Linked DNA regions of Halorhodospira halophila SL1. The protein of the gene in region 2 binds, or shares a complex with, the protein of the main gene of each other region. Links are inferred from orthologs where the notes say so. Each region holds a gene or a part of one and is shown on either strand. Other genes may lie near its edges.

What was found. The genes of interacting proteins can lie anywhere in the genome.
Region 1: the proteins of pnp (region 2) and rne are in contact, whole or in part, in a cryo-EM structure (PDB 9QH0), measured with the Escherichia coli proteins. The link is inferred for Halorhodospira halophila SL1 from one-to-one orthologs.

What each region holds. Positions count from the first base shown.
Region 1 is NC_008789.1:1,345,531-1,350,834, forward strand. Bases 1,280-4,615 are described here. They hold rne (ribonuclease E), read left to right. Parts: upstream 1,280-1,628; coding sequence 1,629-4,415; downstream 4,416-4,615. Other genes in these bases: HHAL_RS06325 (low molecular weight protein-tyrosine-phosphatase), read right to left, coding at 4,473-4,615. Outside these bases: HHAL_RS06310 (S49 family peptidase), read right to left, coding at 1-256; HHAL_RS06315 (RluA family pseudouridine synthase), read right to left, coding at 253-1,230; more of HHAL_RS06325, read right to left, coding at 4,616-4,961; kdsB (3-deoxy-manno-octulosonate cytidylyltransferase), read right to left, coding at 4,974-5,304. UniProt on the Escherichia coli protein: Endoribonuclease that plays a central role in RNA processing and decay. Required for the maturation of 5S and 16S rRNAs and the majority of tRNAs. Also involved in the degradation of most mRNAs.
Region 2 is NC_008789.1:1,914,645-1,919,573, reverse strand. The notes cover bases 1,246-4,206. They hold pnp (polyribonucleotide nucleotidyltransferase), read left to right. Parts: upstream 1,246-1,662; coding sequence 1,663-3,750; downstream 3,751-4,206. Other genes in these bases: HHAL_RS08785 (nicotinamidase), read left to right, coding at 3,849-4,206; rpsO (30S ribosomal protein S15), read left to right, coding at 1,353-1,622. In the rest of the region: 30S ribosome-binding factor RbfA, read left to right, coding at 1-304; tRNA pseudouridine(55) synthase TruB, read left to right, coding at 312-1,226; more of HHAL_RS08785, read left to right, coding at 4,207-4,499; HHAL_RS08780 (Y-family DNA polymerase), read right to left, coding at 4,505-4,929. UniProt on the Escherichia coli protein: Involved in mRNA degradation. Catalyzes the phosphorolysis of single-stranded polyribonucleotides processively in the 3'- to 5'-direction. Also involved, along with RNase II, in tRNA processing.

The DNA of each region.
Region 1 (5,304 bases), 570 kb from region 2 along the record:
GCCCGCGGATAACTTGCTCGGCACTGGCCGCGGAATCCGACATGATCGGGCCGTCGATGCGCACCTCCGCCGTATGCGGGCCGATTTCTTCGTCCGCGGCGAAGTCCAGGCGCCCCAGCGAAACGGCGACTAGGACGACCACCACCAGGATGGCGCCGCGGGTGATCAGGCGCCAGCGCCGTGCTCGACGTTGCTCGCGGATATTCTCCTTTAGCAGCTCCAGAAGCGCATCACGCTCCGACGTCTCTTCGCTCATGCTGACTCCTCGTCTTGTGAATGCGATAACCGTTCGAGGACCGCCTTCAGCTCATCGCTGAGCGGCGCCTCGATACAGAGGGGTTCCCCGGTATCCGGATGCTGGAGACGCAGCGACGAGGCGTGCAGAAACAGCCGGCGCAGCCCGTAATCCCGCATTGTGGCGTTCGCCCCACGATCACCATAGCGCTCATCGCCCGCCACCGGGTGGCCGATGTGCCGAGCGTGGACCCGAATCTGGTGGGTGCGGCCGGTCTCCAGGCGTGCGGTGACCAGGGTCGCCTGCGGCCAGGACTGCTTCCGCAGGAATTCGGTCACGGCCGCCCGCCCCTGCTTGCTGACACGCACCTGCCGTTCCCGAGGCGCGCCTGGCAAACGCTCCAGCGGCGCATCGACGCGCAGCGGCGTCACGCCTCGCAACGGCCCGACCAGCAGCGTCGTGTAATGCTTTTCCACCTTGCCCTGCCGGAGTTGTTCATGGAGCCGACGCAGCGTCGATCGACGCTTGGCCAGCATCAAGCATCCGCTCGTCTCTTGGTCGAGTCGATGCACCAGCTCTATAAAGGGCAGATCCGGACGCAGGCCTCGCAGCGCCTCCACCAGACCCAGGCGCACGGTGGAGCCGCCGTGGACGGCCAGCCCCGAGGGCTTGTCCAGCACAAGCAGGCGCTCATCCTCATAGAGCACACCGCGGCGCAGCCGCGCCTCCAGGCCATCAGGGAGCCCCCCCGAGGCGGGTTGGCTTGTCTGGCGCTGCCCCGAAACCGGTGGTATGCGCACCACCTCGCCGGCACTCAACCGGCGCGTGGGCTTGGCGCGGCCACCATCAACACGCACCTGCCCTTTCCGCAGCAGGCGGTAGACTCGGCTGCGCGGTACACCCTTGAGTTGTCGCAGGAGGAAGTTGTCGATTCGCTGCCCGGCTTCGTCGGCCAGTACCTGATGGTGTCGAACCTTGGGATCAGAGGCGCTCATAGGCGGATTCTAGCAAAAGAAGGAATTTGAAGGGCGACGCAAGTCACTGATACAATTAGTCGCACGTGGTGTCCAGATTCACGCGACGCCGCGACGGGTTTCACACAGCGTCGCACGCCGTGCGGCGCTGATAGCAGCGCCAGACGAGACAACGGGTCCGCGCCCATGGCGGCGGGGACCACTTGACCACGACGAACATGCCCTGCGCCCCTTCAGGAGTCGAGCGCGGATGACACGGACGGAACTGTCGCACTGGATGGTCTGGCTTGCCGCCTGGTCGGCGCCACCGCTGTGGCCCGAGCGGGCAGCGGCCGGGCCCGATGCGATGCCGGCCCCCCGGCCCGTCCTGCTCGGGCGCCCTGTAGCGATGGCGGCAGGGCTGCGGAGATTGCGCACCCATGAAAAGAATGCTGATCAACGCAACTCAGCCGGAAGAGTTGCGCGTTGCACTAGTGGATGGGCAGATCCTCTACGATCTCGACATCGAGGCACCCTCCCGCGAGCAGAAAAAAGCCAACATCTACAAGGGGATCATCACCCGGGTTGAACCCAGCCTCGAGGCGGCGTTCGTCCAGTACGGCGCAGAGCGCCACGGCTTCCTCCCCTTCAAGGAGATCGCGCCGGCCTACTTCACCTCGGCGGACGGCCAGCGCAATTCCCCGAAGGACGGCCTGCGCGAAAACCAGGAGGTCCTGGTGCAGGTCGACAAAGAGGAGCGCGGCAACAAAGGCGCCGCCCTGACCACCTACATCAGCCTGGCCGGGCGCTACCTGGTGCTCATGCCCAACAATCCGCGTGCCGGGGGAGTTTCCCGGCGGATCGAGGGGTCGGATCGCGCGGAAATCCGCGAGAGCCTGCGCCAGCTGGATGTCCCGGAAGGGATGGGGCTGATCGTGCGCACCGCCGGCGTTGGACGTAGCACGGAAGAGCTGCAGTGGGACCTGGATTACCTGCTGAAGCTCTGGGATGCCATCCAGAACGCCACCGCAGAGCGCGCGGCCCCGTTCCTGGTGTACCAGGAAAGCGACGTCATCATCCGCGCGCTGCGTGATTACCTGCGTTCGGATATCGGCGAGATCCTGGTCGACGACGATGAAGTCTTCTCCAAGGCACGCGACTTCATCGACCAGGTCATGCCGTACAACCGGCAGAAACTCAAGCACTACACCGATCCGGTACCGCTATTCTCGCGCTACCAGATCGAGAGCCAGATCGAGTCGGCGTTTCAACGCGATGTTCGCCTGCCCTCCGGCGGCGCCATCGCCATCGACCATACCGAAGCGCTGATCTCCATCGACATCAACTCCTCGCGCGCCACCAAGGGTGCCGACATCGAGGAGACGGCCCTCAACACCAACCTCGAGGCCGCCGACGAAATCGCCCGGCAATTGCGTCTGCGCGACCTCGGCGGCCTGATCGTCATCGACTTTATCGACATGGGCCCACCCCGCCACCAGCGCGAGGTCGAGAGCCGGCTGCGCGAGGCGGTCAAGGCTGATCGCGCGCGGGTGCAGATCGGGCGGATCTCCCGGTTCGGGCTGCTGGAGATGTCTCGGCAGCGCCTGCGCTCGTCCCTCGGCGAGGCCCACCAGGAGGTCTGCGGCCGATGCGGTGGCCAGGGGACGGTGCGCAGCGTCGAGTCCCTGGCGCTGTCGATCCTGCGGATCATCGAGGAAGAGGCGATGAAGGAGAAGACCGGGCGCGTCCTGGCACAGCTCCCCATCGAGGTCGCCACCTTCCTGCTCAACGAGAAGCGGGCCCAGATCGCCGAACTCGAGCACCGCTACGGCGTGCACATCCTGCTGATCCCCAACCGCAATCTGGAGACCCCGCACTACGATATTCAGCGCATGCGCACCGACGAAGGCCCGGAGCAGAGCGGCAGTAGCTACAACCTGGCCACTCCGGCAGCGGAGCCGACGGTCATCGAGGCTGGCCTGCCCGCCAGTCGCCCTCCGGCGCCCGCCGTCCAGGGGGTTACCCCCAGTGCACCCGCTCCGGGCCCCGCCTCCGGCACCGAGGAGCGAAAGCGACCGACCGGCCAGGGCGCGGAGGGTCAAGGGGAAGACGCCCCTCTGAGCTCCATCTTCCGTCGGCTGCGCGGACTGCTATTCCAGAACTCCACCGATCAAGAACGCCTTACGGAGGGCGATTCACCCCGTGACAAGGCGTCCCCTCGACGCGTTGAGGCTGAGCCGGAGGCCTCCGAGGAGCGTGGCGGCCGCAACGGCGGCCAGAGCAAGCGCGGCACCCGACGCGGTGGCCGTTCCCGGGGTGGCGGACGCAGTCGGCGGGGCACCGGCGACGGCGGCAACGGACAGCAGCAGCGCGCCCAGACCGAGGGCGACTCGGGCCCCCAAGGCTCGTCCGCCGAGACGGCGCAAGCCCAGGATGAAGGCAAGGAGCGGAGCAACCGGGGCAGCAAGGCAAGCAGCAAGCGCAAGAGCGAGAGCAGCGCCAAGGCCGGGACCACTGCCGACACCGAGACCCCCGATACGGAAACCGGGACCCCGCAGCCGGAGGGCGCCAAGGAGTCGACGCCGGAAGACACCACCCAAACCTCCGAGGCCCGCTCCTCCAGTGGCTCCGGGAGAAGCGGACGCAGCCGTCGAGGCCGCCGCGGGGGTCGCCGCCGCCGGCGATCCAACAACGGGTCGGAGCAGGACGACGGGCAGTCAGGCTCGGCGGCTACCGCGCGTGACAGCGGCGACACGGCTGCTGAGTCCTCCGCCACTCAGGATGCATCGGGCACTGCCTCAGCGGCTTCGGCAACTCGCGACCAGGCGGCCGAAAAGCCCTCTGAGCCGGGAACGCAGCCCGAGGCGGCGACGACTCAGGGAGGCAGCACCGAGGCGCGTCGTACCAGCTCCCGCAAAGCCGCCGATCAACGGGCGCAGCCGACCGACGACGCGAAGCCGCCGAAGGCGGCCGAGGAAGGCGCTGCCCCATCGGTTAAGGACGCCGACGCATCGCGATCCGACCAGGCAGAGGCGGCCGAACCTGCCGCGGCAACCAACGCGCCACAACAGGCCGAGGAACCGGCAGAGACATCCGGCCGCCGCAAGCACGTCCGCTCAGGCCGTCCGCGCAAGCCGAAGACCCAGGCATCTGGTGCGCAGAATGCCACGGCGCCTGACTCGGATGGCGCTTCGGTCAATGCGGAAGATGCGGAGAGGGCCGAGTAAGACCGGCTGGTAGAAGAGAAGCCCTGCGGGCGGCACCTCGCCGCCCGCAGGAGCGGTTCAGCGCTGCTGGCGCTGACGGACCTCGGCGATCAGTCCATCGGCAGCTTCCTGGATCAGGTCGAGGACGTGCTCAAAACCCCGCTCGCCACCGTAGTAAGGATCCGGCACCTCCCGTTCACTGCGGTCGCGCGCGTAATCGAGGAATAGCCCGATCTTGTGGGCATGCTTCGGCGGGCAGTCGGCCTGCAGGATGCCCAGATTGGCCTCATCCATCGCCAGGATCAGATCGTAGGCCTCGAAATCGTGACGCTCCACCTGCCGGGCGCGCAGATCGCTGATATCGATCCCCCGCCGCTGCGCTGCCATCTGGGCGCGCTGGTCTGGACTCTTGCCGGTGTGGAAGTCGTGGGTACCCGCTGAATCGAGCTCTACCAGCTGCTCGATCCCCTCCTCGCGCAGGCGTTGGCGCAGCACACCCTCCGCCGTTGGCGATCGACAGATATTGCCCATGCAGACGAGCAGCACACGCAGTTTGTCCTCGGACATAACACCATTTCCTTATCGGGTTGATTGCAGCCGCCGGGCTACCGCCTCGAGATCGGCCGGCGTATCGACACCCGGCCCCGGGCGCTGGTCGGTGGCGGCCACCTGGATCGCGAAACCGTGCCATAGCGCTCGCAACTGTTCCAGAGACTCCAGCCGCTCTGGCGGAGCCGGCTCGAGCCCCGGGAAACGGCGAAGGAAGGCGGCCCGGTAGGCGTAGAGTCCTAGGTGGCGGAGCCAGCCCCCCGCAGCGACGGCGCCATCATCGATCCCGTCGAAGCGGTCCCGGTCCCAGGGGACCGGCGCGCGGCTGAAGTAGAGGGCGTGGTCACGGTGATCGCGCACT
Region 2 (4,929 bases):
TGTCGACGACCCGCGCGTCGGGTCGGTGACCATCTCGGAGGTGCAGGTCAGTCGCGACCTGGCGCACGCCACCGTGTACGTCACCGTACTCGGCGCCGAGGCGGCCGAGGCGCAGGCCGGGATCGATATCCTGAACAAGGCCCACGGCTTCCTGCGCAGCCAGGTGGCGCGGCGCATCCGCGCCAAGCGCACGCCCAGTCTGCGCTTCCTGCACGACACCGCCTTCGATCGCGGTGCGCGGCTGAGTGCCCTGATCGACGAGGTGGCGCCGCCGCCGGCAGACGACGAACCGAGCAAGGAGTAGAAGGCGAATGGCGAAGAGGCGGGGTGGGCGCAACGTCACCGGCGTGCTGTTGTTCGACAAGCCGGCTGGCGTGACCTCCAATAAGGCCCTGCAACAGGTTAAGCGGCTCTTCGGGGCGCGCAAGGCTGGGCACACGGGCAGTCTCGATCCGCTGGCTACCGGCCTGCTGCCGATCTGCTTCGGCGATGCAACCAAGGTATCCGGGTTCCTGCTCGATGCGGACAAACGGTACGTGGTGACCTGCAAGCTCGGGGTGGCCACAGACACCGGCGACGCGGAGGGCACGGAACGCGATCGTGCCGAGGTCCCCGCGCTGGACGAGGAGGCGGTCGAACGAGGTCTGACCGGGTTTCGCGGCCCCATCGACCAGCTGCCGCCCATGTACTCGGCCATCAAGCACCAGGGCCAGCGACTCTACGACCTGGCGCGCCAGGGGGTGGAGGTCGAGCGCGAACCCCGCCGGGTTGAGATCTACGACCTGCAGCTGGTGGCGGTTCGTGGGGATGAGCTGGAGCTGTCGGTGCACTGCTCCAAAGGCACCTACATCCGTACACTGGCCGAGGACATCGCCCAGGCGCTGGGGACCGTGGGACACGTGTGCGCGCTGCGCAGGCTCGGGCTGGGGCCGTACCAGGATCCGGCGATGTGGACCGAAGAGATGCTCGCCGCGCGGGCGGAGCAGGGGCGCGAGGCGCTGGATGCCACACTGCTGCCGATGGACTCGGCCCTCCAGCAGTACACCGGCGTCGAGCTTGCCGACGATCTCGCCTACTTTGTCGTCCAGGGGCAGCCGGTCTTTGTGCCCAAGGCGCCCAGCGAGGGTTGGCTGCGGCTCTACGATCGCGGCGGCAACTTCCTGGGCATGGGGCAGGCCCTGGATGACGGGCGCATCGGGCCCAAGCGCCTGGTGGCGCGCCGCTGAACGGGGGCGGTGCTGCGCAAGCCCCCGCCGCCGGGTGGCAAATTCTTGTTCCCTTGCCCCCGCGAGGGCTACACTAGCTGCCTTTATTGACAGGCCGAAATCGAACGTACAGGTCAGGAGTCGTACATGTCGCTGAATGCTGAGCAAAAATCGGAGATCGTCGAGCAATTCCGGCGTTCCCCCTCAGATACCGGATCGCCCGAAGTGCAGATCGCGCTGCTCTCGGCTCGAATCCAGCACCTCACCGAGCACTTCTCGGTGCACAAGCAGGATCACCACTCCCGGCAGGGTCTGCTGAAGCTGGTCAGTCAGCGCCGCAAGCTGCTCGATTACCTCAAGCGCAAGGATCGGGGCCGTTATCAGGACGTCATCGAGCGTCTCGGCATTCGCAAGTAAGCGCAAGGGGTAAACAACGATGAGCGAGAGCCAGCTATCCCTGACCCCGGTCAAGCGGAGTTTTCAGTTCGGTCAGCACCAGGTGACCCTGGAGACCGGGGGCGTGGCCCGTCAGGCCGATGGCGCCGTCCTGGTCGATATGGCGGACACGGTGGTTCTGGTCACCGTGGTCGGCAGGAAGGACCCGGCGGCGGCACGCGATTTCCTGCCGCTGACGGTCAATTATCAGGAGCGCACCTACGCTGCGGGGCGTATCCCCGGTGGCTTCTTCAAGCGGGAGGGCCGGCCCTCCGAGAAGGAGACCCTGACCTGCCGCCTGATCGACCGGCCGATCCGGCCCCTGTTCCCCGAGGGGTTCCGCCAGGAGGTCCAGGTGATCGCCACGGTGCTCTCGCTCAACGATGAGGTGGATGCCGACATTCCGGCGATGATCGGGACCTCGGCGGCGCTGGCGTTGTCCGGCATTCCGTTCGAGGGGCCCATCGGTGCCTGCCGGGTTGGTCACCTCGACGGCGAGTTCGTACTCAACCCGACCTTCAGTCAGACGGCGGAGTCGGATCTGGATCTGGTCGTGGCCGGCACCCAGGATGCGGTCCTGATGGTCGAGTCCGAGGCCAATCTGCTGCCGGAGAGCACGATGCTCGACGCCGTGCTCTACGGGCACGAGCAGATGCAGGTGGCCATCGATACCATCAACGATCTGGCCGCTGAGGCGGGCAAGCCGCGTTGGGACTGGCAGCCGCCGGCGAAGAACGAGTCGCTGGACTCGGCGGTGGCAGAGCTGGTGCGTTCGGACCTCGAGGCCGCTTACCAGATCGCCGACAAGCAGGAGCGCAGTGAGCGGGTTGGCGCCCTGCGCGACAAGGCGGTGGAGGCGCTGGCCGACGAGGAGCGTGAAGGCTGGGGCGCCGGCGATGTCGGAGAGGCGTTCAAGACGCTCGAGAAGAAGATCGTCCGGGGCCGGATTCTGGCCGGTCATCCCCGCATCGATGGCCGCGACAACCAGACGGTGCGCCCGCTCAACGTGCAGGCCGGTGTCCTGCCGCGGACCCACGGCTCGGCGATCTTCACCCGCGGCGAGACCCAGGCGATCGTGGTCAGCACGCTCGGTACAGGCCGGGATGCTCAGGTCATCGATGCGCTGGAGGGCGAGCGGCGCGAGCCGTTTATGCTGCACTACAACTTCCCGCCGTACTGCGTGGGCGAGACTGGCTTCATCGGCACGCCGAAGCGGCGCGAAATCGGCCACGGCAAGCTGGCCAAGCGCGGTGTTGAAGCGGTGATGCCCTCCGACGAGGAGTTCCCCTACGTGATTCGCGTGGTCTCGGAGGTCACGGAGTCCAACGGGTCGTCTTCGATGGCCACCGTCTGTGGCACCAGTCTGTCGCTGATGGATGCCGGCGTGCCGCTGAAGGCTCAGGTGGCTGGTATCGCCATGGGCCTGATCAAGGAAGGCGACGAGTTCGCCGTGCTCACCGACATCCTTGGCGACGAGGACCACCTCGGTGACATGGACTTCAAGGTTGCCGGTAGCAAGGATGGTGTCACTGCGCTGCAGATGGACATCAAGATCGACGGGATCACCCGGGAGATCATGGAACAGGCCCTGGATCAGGCGCGCTCCGGCCGGCTGCATATCCTCGAGCAGATGAATCAGGTGATCGACAAGCCGCGCGAGCAGATGTCCGAGTACGCCCCGCGGCTGCTGACCATGAGGATTGACCCGGAGCGTATCCGGGACGTGATCGGCAAGGGCGGTGCGACCATCCGTGGGCTGACCGAGGAGACCGGTACCAACATCGACATCAGCGACGAGGGCGTGGTGACCATCGCCTCGGCGGACAAGGCGGCCGCCGAAGAGGCGAAGAAGCGCATCGAGCTGCTGACCGCCGATGTCGAGGTGGGCAAGGTCTACGATGGCAAGGTTGCGAAGCTCATGGACTTCGGCGCCTTCGTCAACATCCTGCCCGGTCGGGATGGCTTGGTGCATATCTCGCAGATCTCCAACAACCGGGTCGAGAACGTCGCCGACGAGCTTTCGGAGGGCGACTCGGTCCGGGTCAAGGTGCTCGAGGTCGATCGTCAGGGCCGGATCCGGCTGTCGATGAAGGCCGTCGAAGAGGAGTAACGGCCGCCGGACCACTGCAATCGCTGCGGTGTCGGCTTGCTGCCGGCGCCGCGGCGGCTACCCTGAAGGGGGTGCCGACCGATCGTCGGGAGGTTGCGGTGGTTGAAGCCAAGCTAAGAGACGCGGAGCACGCCGCGTTGCTCGTCGTCGACGTCCAGCCGGACTTTATGCCCGGCGGTGCGTTGCCGACCCAGGGCGGCGACGAAGTGGTCCCCCCCATTGCCCGCCTGCTGGAGCGGGCGCCCAGCCGCTACGTGGTGGCGACCCAGGACTGGCACCCACCGGGGCACATCTCCTTTGCCTCCAGCCATCCAGGGTGTTCCCCCTTCGAGGTGATCGAGCTCCACGGCGTCGACCAGGTGCTCTGGCCCGATCACTGTGTCCAGGAGACCCGCGGTGCAGCCCTGCACGACGGGGTCCCATGGCGCCATGCAGACCTCATCCTGCGTAAGGCCACCGATCCGCTGGTCGACTCGTACAGCGCGTTCCGCGAGAACTTCGCCCCGGATGGACGGCGGCCGTCGACGGGTCTGACCGGCTACCTGCGCGAACTCGGTGTCGAGCAGCTCTACGTCTGCGGCCTGGCGAGGGACTACTGCGCACTGTGGAGCGCGGAGGACGGGGCCCAGGCGGGCTTCGGGGTGCACTTCCTGTGGGATCTGACCCGTCCTGTGGATGCCAGCAACGACGCCTCGGTGCAGCGGACGCTGCAGGCGGCCGGGGTGGAGATCGTCACCGGGGTGCCCTGAGCGGTTCAGGCAAAGAAGCCGTGCAGGTGCCAACCGTAGGGCGGGCGACGGTCGCGATAGACCCAGAGCCGGCTGCCGACCGGGGCGCGCGCGACGTAGTAATCGCGGGCCACGTCCTCGTCGTCCCACCAGCCGCTTTCGATCCGTTCCGGACCCGCTTCCAGGCACAGCGGGCCGCCCCAGTGCGGTTCTCCGCCCTCGCCGCTGAGTAGACGCCGCGGGTGTGGCAAGAGCCAGACCGGCCGCGGCAGCGTTGCGGCGGGGGGCCGGTCCGGGTGTTCCAACGGTAGGCGGCACCAGGCACGCTCCGGACGTGGGTCGGGGTAGGTAGCCAGGCGTTGGACGCAATCGGCCCCCAAGCGGGCGATGAGTCGCTCGCTGAGGGTGCGCACGGCTTCGCCATCGGCGCCCGTACGCTCGAAGAGGTCGC